Regions from separate parts of the Rhodococcus sp. NPDC019050 genome, predicted to be linked through region 2. Evidence: riboswitches for the same ligand, from Rfam matches in the RefSeq annotation. Region 2 holds a riboswitch; each other region holds the start of a gene.
The links. A riboswitch is a leader RNA that binds a small molecule or an ion and turns the genes downstream of it on or off. The one in region 2 is predicted to bind S-adenosylmethionine.
Positions count from the first base shown of each region.

Region 1: another riboswitch for S-adenosylmethionine. It lies ahead of AC0B44_RS09145 (putative leader peptide); the one in region 2 lies ahead of AC0B44_RS06270 (aminotransferase class V-fold PLP-dependent enzyme).
Region 3: another riboswitch for S-adenosylmethionine. It lies ahead of metX (homoserine O-acetyltransferase MetX); the one in region 2 lies ahead of AC0B44_RS06270 (aminotransferase class V-fold PLP-dependent enzyme).

Region 1 covers NZ_JBVOON010000006.1:45,910-53,365, reverse strand. The annotation lists gene AC0B44_RS09160 (FAD-dependent oxidoreductase) at 1-163, shown strand, start outside; gene AC0B44_RS09155 (GNAT family N-acetyltransferase) at 160-666, shown strand; gene AC0B44_RS09150 (LLM class flavin-dependent oxidoreductase) at 663-1,706, shown strand; SAM riboswitch class I at 1,770-1,863, shown strand; gene AC0B44_RS09145 (putative leader peptide) at 1,857-1,970, shown strand; gene AC0B44_RS09140 (ABC transporter substrate-binding protein) at 2,046-3,689, shown strand; gene AC0B44_RS09135 (ABC transporter permease) at 3,693-4,706, shown strand; gene AC0B44_RS09130 (ABC transporter permease) at 4,699-5,598, shown strand; gene AC0B44_RS09125 (ABC transporter ATP-binding protein) at 5,595-7,199, shown strand; gene AC0B44_RS09120 (LLM class flavin-dependent oxidoreductase) at 7,189-7,456, shown strand, end outside.
Region 2 covers NZ_JBVOON010000003.1:350,246-357,701, reverse strand. The annotation lists gene AC0B44_RS06280 (M1 family metallopeptidase) at 1-1,280, opposite strand, end outside; gene AC0B44_RS06275 (Pls/PosA family non-ribosomal peptide synthetase) at 1,286-5,191, opposite strand; SAM riboswitch class IV at 5,407-5,523, shown strand; gene AC0B44_RS06270 (aminotransferase class V-fold PLP-dependent enzyme) at 5,593-6,906, shown strand; gene AC0B44_RS06265 (hypothetical protein) at 7,105-7,456, shown strand, end outside.
Region 3 covers NZ_JBVOON010000004.1:159,242-166,697, reverse strand. The annotation lists gene AC0B44_RS07095 (LLM class flavin-dependent oxidoreductase) at 1-814, shown strand, start outside; gene metX (homoserine O-acetyltransferase MetX) at 846-1,973, opposite strand; SAM riboswitch class IV at 2,148-2,259, opposite strand; gene AC0B44_RS07085 (NADP-dependent isocitrate dehydrogenase) at 2,527-3,744, shown strand; gene AC0B44_RS07080 (exodeoxyribonuclease III) at 3,908-4,708, shown strand; gene trpS (tryptophan--tRNA ligase) at 4,781-5,821, shown strand; gene yhjD (inner membrane protein YhjD) at 5,837-6,871, shown strand; gene AC0B44_RS07065 (succinate dehydrogenase iron-sulfur subunit) at 6,987-7,456, opposite strand, start outside.

The sequences.
Region 1 (7,456 bases), on a different contig from region 2:
CGTCGACCGGATCGGCGAAGTCACCGTCGCCGCAGGTTTTTCCGGACACGGATTCAAGTTCGCGCCCGCCATCGGAGAACTGGTGGCGGGACTTACCGACGGAACCGCCGCCACCCAGGACCCGTTCCGCCTCGGTATTCGTGACAGTGCGGTGGCCATATGAGCGATACCCGCCCGCTCGAGATCCACGCCGTCGCGCAGGACGACCCTCTCGCCGCGCCCCTGCTCGCCGAATTGGCGGTGGAATACAGCACCCGATACGAACGTCCGCTCGAGGAGCAACTCGAATCACTGACGACGCACCCGGGTGAGGAGTTCGCCCCACCCCACGGGGCGTTGCTCGTCGTCGTCGAAGACGGGGAACCGGTCGCGGGCGGAGCGTTCCGGCGATACGACGAGCACACCGCCGAACTCAAACGAATCTGGACCTCCCGGCGACATCGCCGACGGGGACTTGCGCGCGTCGTTCTCGCAGAACTGGAAAACGAAGCGTCGCTGCGTGGCTACACCCGGATCTACCTCACGACGGGGTGGCGCCAACCCGAAGCCGTCGGTCTCTATCTCGCCGCGGGATACACCGCCCTGTACGACGCGACGCGACCCGCCGAGGAGATCGGCCCTCACCCGTTCGAGAAGTTCCTGACCCGAAAGGCGGAGTACGCGTGAGATTCCTGTTGCTGAGCCTGATCACCCACCAACCCGACCCCGTGACCGGAGAAATACTCGGCATCGCCGAACGGCTGCGAGAGGTGGTGGACACGGCGGTGCTGGCCGAACAACTCGGGTTCGAAGGCTTCGCGGTGGGTGAGCGGCACGAACACCCGTTCCTGTCGTCGTCGCCGCCGGTCGTGCTCGCCAACATCGCCGCACGCACGTCGACGCTCGAACTGTGGACCGGCGTGACCACCCTGAGCCTGCTCGATCCGGTGCGCGCGTTCGAGGACTACTCGACACTCGACAATCTGTCCGGCGGTCGCCTGAACCTGATGATCGGCAAGGGCAACGGCACCGCACAGGCAGAACTGTTCCACGTGACCCCCGACGACCAATGGGATCGCAATCGCGAAGGCTACGAACTTTTCCGGCTGTTGTGGGAGAACGAGACCACGACATGGGAGGGACGCTTCCGCCCGTCGCTCACCGATGCGGTCACCGTGCCGCGTCCGTTCCAACGACGCCTGACGATTTGGCACGGCAGCGCAACGAGCCGTGAGTCGGTCGACCTGGCGGCGAAGTACGGCGACCCGGTGTTCTCGGCCAACGTGACCAACCCGATCGAGCCCTATGCCGAGCTGATCGACTATTACCGGGAGCGCTGGGCGGCGTACGGACACGATCCCGCTGCGGCGCGGGTGGGCGCGGGCACCGCCGGGTTGTATGTGGCACGGACATCGCAGGAAGCGGTCGACCGGTTCCGCCCGCTGTTCGAACAACGGCTGCGCCTCGCCCACGAGGCAGGCCATCCGATCGTGTTCGACACCGTCGAGGACTTCGCCGAGCGCAGTTCCGCCCTCATCGGCAGCCCACAGCAGGTGGTGGACAAGGTGTTGCGTTATCACGAGCGACTCGGACACGAGGTCATGCACGTCACCGCCGACCGGGGTGGGCTCACCGTCGCGGAGCAGCGCGCGAGTCTCGAACTGTTCCAGAGCGAGGTCGCCCCGGCCCTGCGTGCGGCGATCCCGGGCCGGCTGGTCGCGGGCTAGGGAGTTTCGATCACGCTGAGCGTAAGCGTGTGCCACCCGCTCCGAAATGCGTAGCGTCTGCCAGGACCATCCAGAGCGACCGAGAGACCCGGCTCGACGACGTCGCAGCAACCCCCTGCCCCGTAGGTGAGGGTGCTACCGCCGGAAACGATGGAGGACATCATGAGGAACCGGCACTCGGTGGGATCCTGGTCGCGCCGGCACGTCGACCTGTGCCGCAGCAGCGGCGCACTCTGTCGCCGTCGCGCGATCTCCGCGTCGTAAAGCATCCTCCCGCAGCACATCTACTACGGACCCGGCCGCCCCGCACCCGCGTGGCCACCGGTGCCGTGCCGAGTCATGGAGCCACAGGTGCCACTTTCGTCCATATCCGCTTCCCGCCGCGTCGTCGTCGCCGCCCTCACCGCTTCGGCACTCGCCGGCGGCTTGACCGCATGCGGGACCGATTCGTCGGCGGCCACACCCGGTGGTGGCACCCCGCAGCCCGGCGGAACACTGCGGTACGGCCTGTCACAGGCGCCCACCTGCGCGGATCCGGCCCAGGCCGGCACCAATCAGACCATCTACGTGGCGCGTCAGGTCGTCGACTCGCTCACCGATCAGAACCCCGAAACCGGCGAGATCGTGCCGTGGCTCGCCGAGAGCTGGGACGTCAACGAGGACGCCACCCAGTTCACGTTCCGGCTGAAGGACGGCGTCACGTTCAGCGACGGCACGCCGCTCACTGCGACCTCGGTCAAGAACAACTTCGATGCGATCGTGAACACCATCGGAGGAGTCAAGGCTCCGAGTGCCGTCGGTTACCTCGCCGGATACACCGGTACCACCGCGGTCGACGAAGCCACCGCACAGGTGAACTTCTCCGCACCCAATGCACCGTTCCTGCAAGCGACCGCGACGTTGCAACTCGGCCTGCTCTCCGACAACGACACCGCCAAGACCGCCGAGGAGCGTTGCGCCGGAGACCTTTCCGGAACCGGGCCGTTCGTGTACGAGGATTACCAGCAGGACAAGTCCGCGACACTCGTCAAACGCACCGGATACTCCTGGGGATCGGAAGCGTTCGCGCACGACGGCGAGGCCTATCTCGACCGCATCGAATTCTCGATCGTTCCCGAGTCGGGTGTCCGTACGGGTTCGCTCGCGTCGGGTCAGCTCGACGCGGTCTCGGACGCGCTGCCACAGGACGCGCCACAGATCGAGGGTGCCGGGGGACGAATCCTCACCACGTCGAATCCTGGGATTCCGTTCGGGTTCCAGCCCAACGTCAGCCGCGGGGTACTGACCGACCCCGCCGTCCGCGCCGCACTCGTCCCGGCGCTCGACCGCCAGGAACTCGTCGACACCGTCCTCGGACCCGACTTCCGTCCGGCGACGAGCACATTGGCGTCGGCGACCCCCGGCTACGTCGCGCTCGCCGAGGTCACCTACGATCCGGACAAGGCGGAAAAGATTCTCGACGAGGCCGGATGGATCCCCGGAGCCGACGGAATCCGGGTCAAGGACGGACAGCGGCTGAGCTTCCCGGTGCTGTTCAGCCCCGTGTTCGCCGGCAACCAGGCCATTCTCGAACTCGTTCAGCAACAGCTCCGTGCCGTGGGTGTGGACCTCCAGCTCGACCTGCAGTCCATGCCCGAGCAGACGGCGCGGCAGAATTCCGGCGAGTACGAGTCGTCGTACTACAACAGCACTCGCGCCGACGGGGACATCCTGCGCACGGCGTTCGGTCTCGAGGGCCGGAACATCAACCGGCGCGGACCGATCCCGCAGCTCGACGACGTGCTGGTCGCCCAGCTGACGACTGTCGATCCGGCAGCGCGCGGCGAGTTGATCGGTCAGGCCCAGCAACTCGTGCTCGACAACGGCTTGTGGATCCCCACCGTCGAACTGTCGCAGGCGATCGGGGTGGGTCCGACCGTCCAGGATCTCGCATTCGAGGCCTCGGCGCGACTGCAGTTCTTCGACGCCTGGCTGAGCGAGTAGATCGTGCTGCGCTATTTGGGACTTCGCGTGCTGCAGGCGATCGGCGTGTTGTGGGCTGCGTTCACCGTCTCCTTCGGTGTCCTCTACTTGCTGCCGTCCGACCCGGTGAGCATGGTCGCCTCGGCAGACAACGGCACGCCCGTCGATGCGGCGGCGATCGCGCAACTGCAGGCGAGATACGGGCTCGATCAGCCGGTGTGGGTCCAGTATTGGAATGCGCTGAGTAGTGCGGTCCGGGGTGACTTCGGCATCTCGATTTCGACCGGCCAGCCGGGGACCGAGGCGATCGGTGCGGCACTGCCCAGCACGTTGATGCTCGCGGCCACAGCGTTGGTGGTCGCGGTGACCGTGGGGACCACGGTCGCACTGCTCGCGACCTACACACGCATCGGATGGTTGCGCAGCGCCCTGTTGTCGCTGCCTCCGCTGGGTGTCGCGGTCCCGACCTTCTGGGTCGGCCTGATCCTGCTCCAGGTCTTCTCGTTCCGCTTGAAGCTGCTTCCGGCTTTCGGGGACCAGAGCATCGAGCACCTGATTCTGCCCGCGATCACGCTGGCACTGCCGACCTCCGCGGTCATCGCGCAGGTACTCGCCGCGAGCCTCACCTCGACCTGGCGGCAGCCCTTCATCGAAGCGGCTCGCGCCAAAGGTGTGTCCCGCCTGCGCGTCCAGTTGAGGCACGCCCTGCGGTTGTCGAGCATTCCGGCGTTCACCATCGCCGGCGTTCTCGTCGGCTCGTTGCTCGCGGGGTCGGTCGTCGTCGAGACGGTGTTCTCTCGCGCCGGTATCGGACGGCTGACACAGATGTCGGTCATGGCACAGGACATCCCCGTCGTGCAGGGGATCGTGGTGTTCTCCGCAGCCGTGTTCGTCGTCGTCAATCTCGTGGTGGACGTGCTGTATCCGCTGATCGACCCACGGATCGTCGGCGTCGGCGGGCGACGGGGCACCACGGTGGCCGCGCGACCCGCACCCGCAGGGCAGGAAGCCGACCCGGAGGTGAAAGCTCTTGTCTGACACTCTGATCAGAGACGAACTGGACGCAAGCCACTCGGCGTCCACGGAAACACATGTTCGCCGGAAGGCGCGGGGGCGTGCGGTGGCCGTTCAGGTGCGGCGGCACTGGGTGGTCGCGGTGTCGGCGGCGGTGTTGCTGCTCGCGGTGGGTTTCGCTCTCTTCCCCTCGGTGTTCGCCTCCGGCGATCCGCTGCTGGGGGTACCCGCGGAGAAACTGCAGGGCCCGAGCCCCACCCACTGGTTCGGCACCGACAACATCGGCCGCGACGTCTACACGCGGGTCGTGCACGGCGCGGGCCTGTCACTCACCGCAACGCTGCTCGCCGTCGGGATCGCACTCGTCACGGGCTCGACGATCGGTCTCCTCTCCGGCGCGGTGGGCGGTGTCCTCGACGCCGTACTCATGCGCATCGTCGATGTGCTGCTGTCGATTCCCGCGCTGCTGCTCTCGCTCGCACTCGTCACCGCGCTCGGGTTCGGGACGATCAACGTGGCGATCGCCGTGGGTGTCGGCCTCGTCGCCAACTTCGCGCGGGTGATGCGTTCGGAGGTGCTGCGAGTGCGGCGCGCACTGTACGTCGAAGCGGCGTTCGCCTCCGGTGCACGCTGGTATTCGGTGCTGCGCCGGCATGTGCTCCGCAATTCCTACGCACCGGTCCTCGCCCTCGCCGCGGTCGAATTCGGGATGGCCGTGCTCGCGGTGTCGTCGCTCAGCTTCCTCGGCTTCGGAGCGGTACCGCCCACACCCGAATGGGGATCGCTGATCGCCGAAGGACGCAACTACCTGGCGACGGCGTGGTGGATGACCACCCTGCCCGGGCTGGTGATCGTCGCCGTCGTGCTCGCCGCGCACCGCATCGGCCACGCCGTCGAGAATCGGGGAACCCGATGAGCACCAACTCTCCTCTCCTGGAAGTCGCCGGTTTGCAGGTCGCGTACGGCTCGGGGCGCAACACCGTCGCCGCAGTCGACGGAATCGACTTCACCGTCGACCGCGGCGAAGTCGTGGCTGTCGTGGGGGAATCGGGATCAGGGAAGTCGACGACCGCGCACGCGATCCTCGGCTTGTTGCCGGGTGGCGGGCGGGTCACCGCCGGAACCGTCACGTTCGACGGGCAGCGACTCGACGCACTTCCGGAACGAGCGTGGAACCGGCTTCGCGGCGCACGCATCGGACTGGTTCCACAGGATCCGGCCACCTCCCTGAACCCCGTCGTCCGGGTCGGTGACCAGATCGCCGAAGTGCTCCGAATCCACGGGCGTGCCGATCGGCGCACCGCGAAGATCGAAGCCCTGCGAATCCTCGACGAGGCGGGAATCGACAACCCCGCGCTACGAGCCCGGCAGTACCCGCAGGATCTCTCCGGGGGACAACGACAGCGAGTGCTCATCGGAATCGCACTCGCCTGCCGGCCCGACCTGGTCGTCGCCGACGAGCCGACCAGTGCACTCGACGTGACGGTGCAGCGCCGCATCCTCGACCACCTCGAAGAACGGATCGCGGAAACCGGTACCTCGGTCCTGCTGATCACCCACGACCTGGGTGTCGCCGCGGATCGTGCGGATCGCATCCTCGTGATGAAGGACGGACGGATCGTGGAGACCGGACCGGCGCTCCAGGTACTCGAGAACCCGCAGCACGACTACACGCGGTCGCTGATCGCCGCAGCGCCCAGCCTGGGGGAGTCCGGACGTGCCACCCGGGACGCCGCCGAACCGATCCTGTCCGTCTCCCACGTGTCGAAAACCTTCCGGATCGACCGGAAATCGTCGCTGCGGGCGGTGCGGGACGTCTCGTTCGAGGTGCAGCGCGGGCGGACGCTGGCGCTGGTGGGGGAGTCCGGGTCCGGAAAGTCGACGGTCGCGCGGATCGCGATCCGGCTCGAAACCGCAACCGAGGGAAGCGTGCTGTTCGGCGGGCGCGACATCACCGGCTTACGGGGCGGCGACCTGCGTGCATTGCGCCGCCGTGTGCAGATCGTCCACCAGAACCCGTACGCGTCGCTCGACCCGAAACTGCGGATCTCTGAGATCGTTGCGGAACCGCTCGACGCTTTCGGTATCGGGACGAGGGCCGAACGCCGCACCAGGGTGGCGCAACTTCTCGACCAGGTGGCGCTCACGTCGTCCCACCTCGACCGGAAACCCTCCGAATTGTCCGGCGGACAACGTCAGCGCGTCGCGATCGCACGCGCTCTGGCATTGCGTCCGGAACTCGTGGTGCTCGACGAACCGGTGTCCGCGCTGGACGTGTCGGTACAGGCTCAGATCCTCGACCTGCTCACCGACTTGCAGGACGAACTCGGCGTCGGTTACCTCTTCATCTCCCACGACCTGGCGGTCGTTCGTCGCATCAGCGACACCGTCGCGGTGATGCGCTCCGGCTCTATCGTCGAATCCGGCACCACCACAGACATTTTCGATAATCCACAGCACGAGTACAGCAGGATGCTGCTCGATGCCATCCCGGGGAAGGTCAGTCATGTCCGATAGTTCAGAGTTGCTGCTCGGCGTGGAATTCGCGGGCACCGGTCTCCACCCTTCGTCCTGGCGGCGCAACGATTCGCGTGCCGAAGACCTGTTCACAGCGCGTTATTGGACCGACCTCGTCGGGAGCGCCGACCGGGCAGGCGCCGACTTCGCCTTCCTGCCCGACGACTTCGGTGTCACCACCGCCGAGAACACGGTGCGCGGCCGTCTCGAAGCGGTGGGCATCGCCGCGCGGTTGTCCGCCGTCACCACGCGCATCG
Region 2 (7,456 bases):
AGAGACGTCTCCGAGAACCGCGTGGCGAGATCCTTGAACTGTGCCGTCGTGACATTGGAATGGCGGTAGTCCGACGTCCACGTCCGGAGCAGCGTGAAGAAGGCTTCGTCGCCGAGGGCGAGGCGAAGGGCGTGGAGGGTCAGCGCACCGCGCTTGTAGATCCGGTCGTCGAACATGTCCGCCGCGCCCGGATCCTCGAGAAGGATGTCCTGCGGCTTACGCGACAGGCCGCGATGGGCTTCTGCGGCGAGAGCGCGGGCGGTCGGCCCGCCGGAATTCTCCGACCACAACCATTCCGCGTAGCACGCGAAACCTTCGTGGAGCCAGATGTCGCACCAGCGCGACAAGGTCAGGCTGTTCCCGAACCACTGGTGGGCCAATTCGTGTGCGACGAGCCGTTCTTCGGTCCGGTGGCCATCGCAGAAGTTCGCGCCGAACGTCGACAGGCCCTGCGCTTCGATGGGGATCTCGAGGTCGTCGTCCGTCACCAGCGCCGTGTAGTGCGCGAACGGGTACGGGCCGAACAGCCGCGCGAACAGCTCGAGCATCTCGGCTTGCCGCCCGAAGTCCTTGTCGAACGCGTCGCGCAGACGTGGCGGATGCACCGCGTACTGCGGCACCGGCGACGACGCGACCTGGCGGATCTCGTAATGACCGATCTGCACGGTCGCCAGATAGGTCGCCATCGGCTCGGGCTGTTCGTACACCCAGGTTGTCCGGCTGGATTTCGTCGTCCTGTGTACGAGTGTCCCGTTGGCGATCGCCTGGAACGGCGCGTCCGTGGTGATCGAGATGCGGTAGGTGGCCTTCGATCCGGGATGGTCGTCGCAGGGGAACCACGACGGAGCGCCGTTCGGCTGGCTTGCGACCAGCGAACCCTCCTCGAGTTCCTCCCAGCCGACCTCACCCCACATGGTGCGCAGCGGCGTAGGGGTGCCGGCGTACTGCACCGAGATCGTCAGCACCGCGCCCGCGGGGATCACGTCGGCGGGCGTGACGGCGAGTTTGCCGTTGCGGTGGACGTACTTCGCGGGCCGCCGTCCGTTTACCGTCACCTTGGACACGCGCATCGACGCCGCGAGGTCGAGTGCGAACTTCCCGCGCACATCGGTCGTGGTCGCGATGATCACGGCCCGGCCTTCCAGCCTGTTGGCCATGACCCGGTAGCCGAGTTCGAGTTCGTACCGGGACACGCGGTAGCCACGGTTGCCGCTGGTCGGCAGGTACGGGTCGAGGGGGCGGTCAGCGGCGACGGGAGGCACCGGCTTCGCGGCCTTGATCGGCTTCACCGCGGCGACCAATCACCCGGGGAGGTCCACGCCGAAATCGGATTGCCCTGCCAGCGGGTCGAGGGCGGTACGACGTCGCCCCGCATCACGAGAGATGCGGGCCCGACAGTGGCGCCGTCACCGATCCCCGATGCGGGCAACGCGACACACTGGGGGCCGAGAGTGGCGCCCACGCCGAGAGTCACGGTGTCCATGGCCATGATCCGATCATGGAACAAGTGTGTCTGTACAACGCAGCCGCGTTCGACCGTCGCGCCGTCGCCCAAAGTCACGAGATCCGCTTCGGGCAACCAGTAGCTTTCGCACCAGACACCGCGGCCGATCGTCGAGCCGAGCGCGCGCAGCCACAGGTTCGTGGCGGCGGTGCCCGTCGCCGCCCGGGCGAACCAGGGGGCCGCGACGGTCTCGACGAACGTGTCGGACACTTCGTTGCGCCACACGAACGAACTCCACAGCGGGTGCTCGTCGCGCCCGATACGACCGACGATCAGCCATTTCGCCACGATCGTGATCAGGCACGCGACCGCACCGGCTGCCATCAGCACCACACCGCCGAGAAGGGCGGCGAACCAGTAGCCGATGTGCGACGCGAACGTGTTGAGGGTGAACAGCACTCCCAACCCGATCCCGAAAGTCACGATCATCGGTACGAGCCGGCACGTCTCGACCAGACCGCGTGCGATCCGCAGTCGGGGTGAAGGTGCGAAGGTGCGGCTCGAGTCGGCGTCGCCCGCTGCGCGGCGCAAACGCACCGGCGGACTACCGAGCCAGGAGGAACCGGATTTCGCCTTCTCGGGTGCGGCGGAGAGCACCGCGACAAGACCGTGTTTCGGGACGCGACGGCCGGGCGCTGCCATCCCGGAATTGCCCAGGAATGCCCGCTTGCCGACCTTTGCGTGCGAGATGTAGAGCCAGCCGCCCCCGAGTTCGTAGGACGCGACCATCGTGTCGTCTGCGAGGAAGGCACCGTCGGCGACCTTGGTGAACTTGGGCACCATGAGCACTGTCGACGCCTCGACGTCCTTGCCGATATCGGCGCCGAGAAGCCGGAGCCACACGGGGGTGAGCATCGACGCATACAGGGGGAACAGGAAGGTGCGCGACGAGTCCATCAGACGTTCGGTGGCCCACACTTGCCACCCCACCCGGCTCCGGACCGGATGCCATCCCTCCGTCATCCGGATCGACAGCAGTCGCACGGCGATCAGGGTGGTCAGTGCGAACACGAGCATCGTGAGCAGCGCCGCGGCCGGGAGCATCGTCAGTGACCGGGGGGCGGCCTCCGCGACGGTGGCGGTGTCGCGTACCCACCACACGAGCAGCGCGACACCTGCCGCGATCGATGCGATCGGTAAGCCGCCGAGGAGGACGGAGGTCAAGGCGTAGACCGGAATCCAGCGGGCTCCCCTCGGTGGTGCCTCGGACGGCCAGGGACGGTCGGCCTTGCCGATCTTCTTCGCCGGCGATCCTGCCCAGTGCTGGCCGGACTTCACGCGTCCGAACACCGCCGAACCGGCCTCGACCTCGGCGTTCTTGCCGATACGGGCACCGGGGGCCAGGAACGAGCGGGCACCGACCGCGGCGCCGGCACCCACCCGGATCGTGCCGATGTGCACGAGATCGCCGTCGACCCAGTGGCCCGACAGATCGACCTCGGGTTCGATCGAGCAACCGTCGCCGAGTTCGAGCATCCCGGTGACCGGAGGAAGGCTGTGCAGGTCGACGTCGCGCCCCACCTTCGCTCCCAGAGCGCGAGCGTAGTTCCGCATCCACGGGGCACCGGAGATGTTCGTCGCCCCGACAGCGTCGGACAGTCGCAGCGCCGTCCACAACCGCAGGTGCACGGAACCGCCTCGCGGGTAACTCCCCGGCGTCACCCCCCGCAGGAGCAGTCGCGCGCCCGCCACGGAGATGGCCATGCGCCCCGGCGGGGTCAGGAACAGTGCCGCACCGAGCGCGGTCGACCACCACGACGGCGTGACCGTCCACGGCACGTCGACGACCAGCGTGATGACACCGTTGAGGATCGCGAGCCAGGTGACCCACTGCAGGCCGGTGAGCGTCATCAGCGGTACGGTCGCGACGATCTGCGCCAACTGTGCGCGGCGGGGTACCGGCGTGACCACCCGTTGCGTGGCTGCGGTGGTCGGTGCGAGTTCGTCGAGATAGACGGCCAGCGATCCGAGGCGCGGCCGGTCGTACAACTGTGCCACCGTCATCTCGGGATACCGCGCGCGAATGGCGGTGACGAGCTGAGCGGCGGCGAGCGAACCGCCTCCGAGTTCGAAGAAGTCGTCGTCGAGACCCTCGATCCGCGCACCGAGAATGTCGGTCCACAGTCCGGCGAGCCACTCAGCGGTGGGATCGAGCCCGAGGGCATCGATCGAGTCGGAGTCGGCGCCGGGAAGCGGCCACGGGAGGGCATTGCGGTCGACCTTCCCCGACGTTCGCGTGGGGAGTTCGTCGACCAGAGCGAGGCGGGGCACGAGCGCGGCGGGAAGCTGTTCCGAGAGCAGATCGTGCGCGGACGCGAGATCGAACTCGGGGTCCGTCGACGCGAGGTAGCCGACGAGAACCGAATGCCCGGCCGCGGTCGTGCGCACGGCGCACGCCGCCCCCGCGACACCCGGAAGACTCTGGAGGGCGTTGTCGACCTCGCCGAGTTCGATGCGGCGTCCCCCGATCTTGACCTGGTCGTCGGCGCGGCCCTGGAACAGCAGACCCCGCCGGTCGAGTACCACGAGATCGCCGCTGCGGTAAGCACGTTTCCATCCGAGAGTGGGCATGGGAGCGTACTTTTCGGCATCCTTCTCCGGGTCGAGATAGCGCGCGAGACCCACTCCGCCGATGACCAGTTCGCCGCTCTCACCCTCGGCGACCGGGTTGCCATCGGCGTCGACGACGGCGAGATCCCAGCCGTCGAGGGGCAGACCGATGCGCACCGGACCCGTGCCATCCATGAGGGCGGCGCAGGCGACGACGGTGGCTTCGGTCGGGCCGTAGGTGTTCCACAATTCCCGTCCCGGTACCGCGAGTCGCTCGACGAGGTCGGGCGGACACGATTCGCCGCCGAAGATGAGCAGGCGCACCGCTTCCAGAGATTCGGCCGGCCACATGGCAGCGAGGGTGGGGACGGTGGACACGACGCTGATGTCACGGGATATCAACCACGGTCCGAGGTCCATCCCGGACCGGACCAGTGAGCGAGGAGCGGGCACGAGGCACGCGCCGTGGCGCCACGCGAGCCACATCTCCTCACACGACGCGTCGAAGGCGACCGACAATCCGGCCAGCACCCGGTCGCCGGGACCGAGCGGCACATCCCGGCAGAACAATCGTGCTTCGGCGTCGACGAAAGCGGCGGCGTTGCGATGGTCGACCGCCACACCTTTCGGGGTCCCGGTCGATCCCGACGTGAAGATGATCCACGCGTCGTCCTCGAGGTTCGGCCCCCGCAGCGGCGGGTCGGTCCGGAAGGGCGCGGTACCGGGGCCGATGCCCTCATCGGTGACGATCGCGGTGACCTTCGCCTCGGAGAAGACCAGGTCGGCGCGTTCGTCCGGGTCGTCTGCATCGACGGGAACGTATGCCGCGCCGGCCGCGAGGATCGCCAGGATTGTCACGTACAGGTCGGCCCGGCCGGACGTCATCCGGACCCCGACTCGATCTCCTGCTCCGACGCCGGCATCGATGAGCGCATACGCGCCCACCCTTACCTTCTCGACGAGTTCCCCGTAGCCGATGGGGCTCGTTCCGTCGTCGATCGCGGGCGCGTCGGGGAAAGCCTCGGCGGTCGCGCGAAGGATGTCGACGAGGGTGCGAGCCTGCGGTGCGTGCGACGCGCGAAGAAACTCCGCGGGAATCGCAGAACCGAGGTGTTCAGCGGGGAGGTGGGCAGGCAAGTCCGCGTCGTCCTTCTACTCGATGGTGCTCCGGTTATCTCACGTTCAAGTGGACACGAGGTGAACGTCGGGGCGCAGCGCCGACCCGGTGTGTCGCACCCGGTCCGAGTGAGCGCCCGTGTTCCGGCAGGTCGGAGGCGTCGACGGGTGTCGCCGCGACCGGCGGTACGCATCCGGGTTGACACGTGACCGTCCGGCTGCAATTCTCTTCGGCAGGTCATGAGTACCAGCATCGAGCCCCGGCTTGCTGGTCGGCAACCCTCCTCCGCGGTGGGGTGCTCCGGGTGACGACCTGGCTGTGTTTCCAACACCGGACACGGCAAGCGCGGACTCCGCCGGCGATCGATTTCCATCGTCGTGGCGATCACCGACGGGTCCCTGGATCGACGAGGGATTTTGTCATGACTGCTGTATCGACCACCGCCTGCATCGCGCCGTTCGCTCGCGTCTCCGGATGTGACGTGCAGGTGCCGCTCGTGCAGGGCGGTAGCTGCACCTACGCCAACTTCGACTATGCCGCGAGCGCACCGGCGCTGGCCACCGTCACGGACCGCATCGCCGAGTTGCTGCCGTACTACGCGAGTGTGCATCGTGGCGCGGGATACGCCTCGCGTGTTAGCACCGCGAGCTACGAAGATGCGCGAGAGTCGGTGGCGCGCTTCGTCGGTGCCGATGCCGACCAGGTGGTCGTGTTCACCCGCAACACCACCGACTCCCTGAATCTGCTGGCGGGTGCGGTCCCCGGCGATGTGGTGGTACTCGACATCGAACATCACGCAACGCTGCTGCCGTGGAAGAACTCTCGCGTCGTGGTGGCTGCCGATACCGTCTCGGAGACGGTGCAGCGTCTCGCTGCCGAGTTGACCCGGGCGCCGGCGGCTCTGCTTGCCGTCACCGGTGCCTCCAACGTCACCGGTGAGGTGCTGCCGATCGCCGAACTCGCGACTCTTGCTCATGCGTGCGGTGCGCGGATTCTCGTCGACGGTGCGCAGTTGGTGCCGCACCGCCACGTCGACCTCGCCGCCGACGGCATCGACTACCTCGCGTTCTCCGGCCACAAGCTCTATGCACCGTTCGGGGCGGGTGCGCTCGTCGGGCGCCGTGACTGGCTCGACACCGCCGAGCCCTACCTGGCCGGCGGCGGCGCGGTACGCGAGGTGACTCTCGACGGTGCCGAATGGGCCTGTGCCCCTGCGCGTCACGAGGCAGGAACGCCGAATGTGCTCGGGGTTGCGGCTCTGGCCGCGGCGTGCGACACCCTCGGCGGGTTCGATACCGACGCCGCGACCCGGCACGAGGAGGAGCTGTGCCGCCTGCTCGTCGACGGGCTGAGCAGCCTCGAGGGCGTCGAGATCCTGAAGCTCTGGGGCGATTCGAGCGACTGCGTCGGCATCGTGACCTTCACCGTCGACGGATACGAACCGGGGGAGGTGGCGTCGTACCTCTCGGCGGAACACGGTATCGGTGTGCGCGACGGGCGTTTCTGCGCGCATCCGTTGCTGGCCCGCGTAGGCCGTCCGGGTGGCGCCGTGCGGGCGTCGCTGGGGCTGGGTAGCTCGTCGGCGGATGTCGACCGGCTTCTCGCCGCGCTGCACACCCTGATCGCCGACGGGCCCGCGTGGGCCCACGCGAAGACCGACGGTGTGTGGAGCCCCGCGCCGGAAACCCGTCCCGGGCTCGCTCAGTCGGGAGAGGGTGCGTCGCAATGCATCTGACGGCGAACGCAGCGGTCGACAATTCCCCACCGGCTCGGTAGGGTACTCGCCATGACCTCGGAGGCGACGACCATGGCGCACTGGTGCCGCAGGCATGTCGACCTGTGCCGCACGGCCTCCGGCACCTGTCCGGCCTGAGTTCTCTCCGCACGCTTTCTTCAGCTGCTGCCGCTTACGGCAGATTACGAGAGGTCTCTCATGTCGCACAACGATTCTGCCAACCCGGACTCCTCCCAGCGGTTACTGCGCGTGGCCGTCGAACTGTCCGGCCGGCCCGGGCCCGATTACTGGGCCGACCTCACCGTCGGCCGTCCGGGCGAACCGCCCCTCGATCCGGCCGCGCCGTCCGGCAACGTGATTCGGGTTCGCGCCGCAGACCTGCGGGAAGCAGGGAAGATTCGCGATCGGATCCGCATCGAGGCCGTCTCGGAGGGCCGCGACCCCGATGCGGTGACGGTGCTCGTCGATCTCGAGGTGCTCGTCGACCCCGATGCACGTGCCGCACGTCGGCACGCTCGCATCGAGGGGACTGCTCGCCGGGAACCGGGCA
Region 3 (7,456 bases), on a different contig from region 2:
CCACGAGCAGCGCACCTTCGGCGACTTCCTCGACAAGAACCAGCGCTACGCGCGGTGCGGTGAGTATCTCGACGTTCTCCGCCGGTTGTGGGCGGGCAACGGACCGGTCGACTTCGACGGCGACTACATCAAGGTCGAGAACGCACAACTCCAGCGCATCCCCGACCCGGCGCCGCCGTTGTTCTTCGGCGGGTCTTCTCCCGCAGCGGGAACCGTCGCGTCGAGGTACTGCGACACGTACCTCACCTGGGGTGAGCCGCCGAGCGCGGTCGCGGACAAGATCGCCTGGATCCGCGGGCTGGCCGACATCCAGGGCCGCACCCTCGACTACGGCATCCGCCTGCACGTCATCAGCCGGGACACCTCGGAAGAGGCGTGGGCGGAGGCGGACCGGCTGTTGTCGGCGCTCGACCCCGCGACGGTCGAGAAGGCCCAGCAGAGTCTTGCCCGTTCGGGATCGGAGGGGCAGCGCCGGATGGTGGAACTGCACGGCGGTGGCAGCAGTTACGTCGCCGGCGGCGATTCACGCAGTCTGGAGGTGTCGCCGAACCTGTGGGCGGGCGTCGGCCTGGTCCGCGGCGGCGCGGGTACCGCGCTCGTCGGTTCCCACGAGGAGGTCGCCGATCGCATCGCCGAGTACGCGGCGGTCGGGCTCGACCACTTCGTGCTGTCGGGCTATCCCCACCTCGAAGAGGCATATCGGATCGGCGAGGGTGTGCGGCCGATCCTCGAACGTCGCGGTCTCGTGACTCCGCTCGCGGGCCGGCAGGGCGACCTGTCGGGCGCGACGGCGTTCCTTCCGTCCGCCCGATAGGAGACGGGGCCGGCCCACCGCCGGACGGCGGCTAGCCCTGCGAGAGCACCATCATTTCGTCGAGGAGCTTCGCCACGGCTTCCGCCTCGGTGAGGAAGCCGTCGTGGCCGTTGCGGGAGACGAGGACGCGCAACCTGTCGGAACCCGGGAGCGCGTCGGCAATCTCTTGCTGCAAGCGCAGCGGATACAGACGGTCCGAGTCGACACCCGCGACGATCGTCTTCACGGGCGTGGAAGCGAGCGCGGCTTCGACGCCACCGCGGCCCCGTCCCACGTCGTGCCGGTTCATCACTTCGGACAGCACCACATAGGTGCCGGGATCGAACCGTGCGACAAGCTTGTCGGCTTGGTGTTCGAGGTAGCCCTCCACCGAATACCGGCCGCCGCGCCACGGGTCCTCGCCGTCCTGCGGGTGGTTCGCGAACCGGGCGTCGAGCTCGTGTTCGGTCCGGTAGGTCAGGTGGGCGATCCGGCGGGCGATCCCCAGGCCGGTCGCGGGGATGCGGCCGGTGCCGTAGTAGTTGCCGCCCTGCCAGTCCGGATCCGCGGTGATCGCTGCGATCTGCGTGCTCTGCGTCCCGATCTGATCGGCGGTTGCGCGTGCGCAGGTCGCGAGCACGAGTGAGGCACGTACCCGGTCGGGGTGGGTGATGATCCACTCGAGGGTGCGCATGCCGCCCATCGAGCCGCCGGTCACAGCGGCGAGCGTCTCGATGCCGAGCGCGTCGAGCAGCGCGACCTCGGCCGCAACCTGGTCGCGCACGGTGATCAACGGAAACCGCGAACCCCAGGCTTTGGCGTCGGGCGCGGTAGTTCCCGGGCCGGTGGTGCCGCGGCAGCCGCCCAGCACGTTGGTGGAGATCACACACCACCGATCGGTGTCGAGCGGGGCTCCGGGACCGACCATTCCCGACCACCAGCCCGGTGACGGATGCTCGGGACCGGCCGGGCCGGTGACGTGTGAGTCGCCGGTCAGCGCGTGCTCGACGAGGACGACGTTGTCCCGTGCCGGAGAGAGCGCGCCCCACCGCTGCACGGCGATGGTGACGTCGGGGAGCGACTCGCCGCTTTCGAGGCGCAGGGAGCCGATGCGGATCTTCCCGAGGCGCCCGTCGTCGGACGGCAGTTCGACGTGGACCGGCTCCGTCTCCGTGGTCAAGGGGTGACCGCCTCGGCGTGGGGGGAGAGCGCGACGAACGGGGCGAGTGTGATCGACTCGACGGCCCGGCCGCTCGCGGGGAGGATGTACAGGGTGTCGCTCATCGTGTCCTTCGACGCATGGGGGAGGGCTGGAGTGGAAGCTGTTGGTGACAGCTCGTCGTCTCACCCTCCCGCAACCGGCTTGCCGTCGGTGTTCCGACGACCGTGTCCTCACCCGGAGCACCCCACCCTGGCTGGAGGGTTGCCGGCCAGCAAGCCGGGGCTTCACGCTGGCACTCATGACCTCGCGGAAAGTCTAGCGACTGTCGCGGACCGACGGGCAGGGGGTCTCGCAGCGTCTGTGACCAGCGGCAAGGTTACTGGTCGGTAGTTGTCATGGGGTGGTATTGCCGCTTTGCGGACGCGTCGAATAGCAGTACGCTTGTCATGTTTGGTCGCTGTCAGTATGCGGACAGGGCCATGCTCGCTCGTACCGAGCCGAAGGCGACTGCGCTCACAAAGCGCGGTCGATTGGGGACCCAGTAAACGTCCTAGGAGGACAAGAAGCGCACATGTCCAAGATCAAAGTTGAGGGTAAGGTCGTCGAACTCGACGGCGACGAGATGACCCGCATTATCTGGCAGTTCATCAAAGACAAGTTGATCCATCCGTACCTGGATGTGGATCTCGAATATTACGACCTCGGTGTGGAGCACCGCGATGCCACCGACGATCAGGTGACCATCGACGCGGCCAACGCCATCAAGAAGCACAACGTCGGCGTCAAGTGCGCGACGATCACGCCGGACGAGGCGCGGGTCGAGGAGTTCGGCCTGAAGAAGATGTGGCGGTCGCCCAACGGCACGATCCGTAACATCCTCGGCGGCACCATCTTCCGTGCGCCCATCATCATCTCGAACGTACCGCGCCTGGTGCCGGGCTGGACCAAGCCCGTCATCGTCGGTCGTCACGCGTTCGGTGATCAGTACCGCGCCACCGACTTCAAGGTCGACCGTCCCGGCACCGTGACGATCACCTTCACCCCGGAGGACGGCAGCGAGCCGATCCAGCACGAGGTGTGCCAGATCCCCGAGGACGGCGGCGTCGTCATGGGTATGTACAACTACAAGAAGTCCATCCAGGACTTCGCGCGCGCATCGCTCTCGTACGGTCTGCAGCGCAACTACCCGGTCTACCTGTCGACCAAGAACACGATCCTCAAGGCCTACGACGGCATGTTCAAGGACGAGTTCCAGCGGATCTACGAGGAAGAGTTCAAGGCAGAGTTCGACGCTGCGGGCCTGACCTACGAGCACCGCCTCATCGACGACATGGTCGCGTCCTCGCTCAAGTGGGAGGGCGGCTACGTCTGGGCCTGCAAGAACTACGACGGCGACGTGCAGTCCGACACCGTCGCGCAGGGCTACGGTTCGCTCGGCCTGATGACCTCGGTCCTGATGACGCCGGACGGCAAGACCGTCGAGGCGGAGGCCGCGCACGGTACCGTGACCCGCCACTACCGTCAGCACCAGCAGGGCAAGCCGACGTCGACGAACCCCATCGCGTCGATCTTCGCCTGGACCCGCGGTCTCGAGCACCGCGGCAAGCTCGACAACACCCCCGAGGTGATCGAGTTCGCACAGCAGCTCGAGGACGTCGTCATCAAGACCGTCGAGAACGGCCAGATGACCAAGGACCTCGCGCTGCTCGTCGGGCCCGAGCAGGCCTGGCTCACCACCGAGGAGTTCCTCGGAGCGCTCGACGAGAACCTGCAGAAGGCTCGCGCCTGATTCGGTTCTCCCCACACCGGTACGACACGGGACGCCCTTCGGGGCGTCCCGTTGTGTGTTTCCCGACCGTCGCACGGCGTGGCGGTTTCCCGGAGGTGGTGCACGCCACGAACGGGCACGCCGCGCGCCGGAACAGTCCGATACGTCGGATACGGTGACCGGCGTGTCGCTCATCATCACCACCGTGAACGTCAACGGCGTCCGCGCCGCCGCCGGCAAGGGTCTGCTGGACTGGCTGGCCGCGTCGGCGGCCGACATCGTCTGCCTGCAGGAGGTTCGCGCGACCGAGCAGCAGTTCCACGCCGCGATCGCACCCGCGCTGGAAGCCGGTTGGCATTGTGTCGGCGCCGAGTCGTCGGCCAAGGGACGAGCGGGCGTGGCGATCCTGTCGCGCATCCCCGCCGCCGCGGTGCGCGTGGGGTTCGACGCCGAGGAATTCGCGGCCGCGGGCCGGTACATCGAGGCGGACTTCGGCGACGTGACGGTCGCGAGCCTGTACCTGCCCACCGGCGAAGCCCAGACGCCCAAGCAGGACGACAAGGAGCGCTTCATGAAGGGCTTCGCGGCGTACCTCGCGGAGCGATCGGCAGCGGTGACGGCGCAGGGCAGGGACATGGTGGTGTGCGGTGACTGGAACATCGCCCACACCGAGCGGGACATCAAGAACTGGAAGGGCAACGTCAAGAAGTCGGGCTTCCTGCCGAACGAACGGGCCTGGGTCGCGGAACTGCTCGACGCCGGATGGCGGGATGTGGTCCGCGACGTCCACGGCGACGTGCCGGGGCCGTACTCGTGGTGGTCGTACCGGGGCAAAGCGTTCGACACCGACGCCGGGTGGCGGATCGACTACCACCTCGTGACCCCGGCGCTCGCCGCGCGCGTGGCCGATGCCCGGGTGGAGCGGGCGGCGACGTACGCCGAACGGTGGTCCGATCACGCACCGGTGACGGTGACGTTCGGCTGAGGCGGTCCTCGCAGGATGCGGCAGGCCGACCTCGGTCGCACGTCCAAATCGATTCGTGAAATCATCGTTCACATGTCGAGTACTGCAGTTCCGGACACCACGAAGCCGAAGGCGCGCCCCCGGGTGCTGTCCGGCATCCAGCCCACCTCGGATTCGTTCCACCTCGGGAACTTTCTCGGTGCGCTGGCGCAGTGGGTTCCTGCGCAGGACGAGAACGACGCGTTCTACTTCATCCCGGATCTGCACGCGATCACCGTTCCCTACGAACCCAAGCTTCTCCGCAAGCGTGTGCTCGTCTCCGCAGCGCAGTTGCTCGCCATCGGCATCGACCCGGAGAAGTCGGTGCTCTTCGTGCAGAGCCAGGTGCCCGAACACGCCGAACTGTCATGGGTTCTGAGCTGTATCACCGGATTCGGTGAAGCGTCGCGAATGACGCAGTTCAAGGACAAGGCCGCCAAGCAGGGAACCGACCACGCCGGCGTCGGGTTGTTCACCTACCCGATCCTCATGGCTGCCGACATCCTGCTCTACCGCGCCAGCCACGTGCCGGTCGGTGAGGACCAGCGTCAGCACCTCGAGCTCACGCGCGACCTCGCCCAGCGGTTCAACTCCAGGTTCGGGAAAACCTTCGTCGTTCCGGAGCCGATGATCGTCAAGGAAACCGCGAAGATCTACGACCTGCAGGATCCGACTGCCAAGATGAGCAAGTCCGCGGCGACCGACGCCGGTCTGATCAACCTGCTCGACGATCCGAAGGTGTCCGCGAAGAAGATCCGATCCGCGGTGACCGACAACGAGCGTGAGATCCGGTTCGATCGCGAGAACAAGCCGGGCGTATCGAATCTGCTCACGATCCAGTCGGCTCTGTCCGGACGCAGCGTCGACGATCTCGTCGCGGGCTACGAGGGCAAGGGTTACGGCGATCTGAAGGCCGACACCGCCGAGGTGCTCACCGAGTTCGTCACGCCCATTCGCGCGCGGGTGGACGAGTACCTGAGCGACGAGGCGGAACTGCTCCGGATTCTCGAGCACGGCGCGGATCGGGCACGTGAGGTGGCGTCCCGCACGCTGGCGCAGGTCTATGACAGGGTGGGATTCCTGCCCCGAAAGTAGATGAGGAGTGCCCTGATGGCCGGCGAGCCGGACGGCGACAAGGAGCCGAGTTTTCTCGAGCGTCAGCGCGCCGCACATCCCTGGTTCGACCGACTGATGCGGGCTGCGGACCGCTATCAGGGCCAGAAGGGCGACTACTACGCCGCGGGCCTGACGTACTTCACGGTGCTCGCGATCGTCCCGATCATCATGGTCGGGTTCGCTCTCGTCGGTTTCGTGCTCGCCGGGCGTCCCGAGTTGCTCGACGACGTCCGCGACATCATCGCTCAGAACATTCCCGGCGAACTCGGTGGCACGGTCCAGAATCTGATCGACTCCGCGATCAACGCGCGCAGCACCGTGGGGCTCATCGGCTCGCTCACCGCGGTGTACGCGGGCCTCGCGTGGATGGCGAACCTCCGGGACGCGCTGACCGCGATGTGGGACTACGCGCGGGACAAACCGAACTTCGTGATCGTCAAGCTCAAGGACGGCGCGGCACTCCTCGGCCTCGCCCTGGCGATGGTGGTGTCGCTGGGTCTGTCGGCCGTCAGCAGCGGCCCGATCATGCGGCGAGTCGTCGAATTCTTCAATCTCGAGAACATCGTCGGTGTCGGTGTCGCCCTGCGCGTCGCGGCGCTGCTCTTCTCGGTCGCCGCGACCGCCGCGGTGTTCACATGGGTGATCGCGCGACTCCCGCGCGAACCCGTGGCGTTCCGCAGCGCGATCTTCGCCGGAACGCTCGCCGGAATCGGATTCGAGATTCTCAAGCAGGCGGGGTCGCTGTATCTCGAGCGGGTGCTCGTCGGACCGGCGGGCGTCGCGTTCGGCCCCATCCTCGGTCTGCTCGTGTTCGCCAACCTCACCGCGCGCTTGGTGCTGTTCTGCACGGCGCTCGCGGCGTCGTCGCGCGCGAATCTCGCGCTGGCACACCGGCCCGCGCCCGAGGCCACAGTCATCTCACCGCGGCTCGAGGTCCACGAAGGGCTCGATGCACGACGCGGTGCGGCGATCTTCGGGGCCGGTGTCCTCGGTGGTGTTCTCGCGGCGGCGCGCCTGCGCCGCAAGTGATCCTGTAGACGCGCCTGCGCCGCACGCGGGTGTGCGGGCGCGTCTGTGACGCACAGACGACAGCGCGGGCCCGTCCCCGAGGGGGGCCGGACCCGCGCTGCGCGGTGTGTGCGTGTCAGCGAGCGAACATCAGCGCGCGCTTGACTTCCTGGATCGCCTTCGTCACCTGGATGCCACGAGGGCAGGCGTCGGTGCAGTTGAAGGTGGTGCGGCAACGCCACACACCTTCCTTGTCGTTGAGGATGTCCAGACGCTCCGCAGCACCTTCGTCACGCGAGTCGAAGATGAAGCGGTGGGCGTTGACGATGGCAGCGGGACCGAAGTAGCTGCCGTCGCTCCAGTACACCGGGCACGACGTGGTGCAGCAGGCGCAGAGGATGCACTTGGTGGTGTCGTCGAAACGTGCACGGTCGGCCTGCGACTGGATGCGCTCGCGGGTCGGCTCGTTGCCCGACGTGATGAGGAACGGCTTCACGGCGCGGAACGCGTCGAAGAAGGGCTCCATGTCGACGATCAGGTCTTTCTCGACCGGCAGACCACGGATGGGCTCGATCGTGATCGTGACCGGCTTGCCGTCCTTGGGGA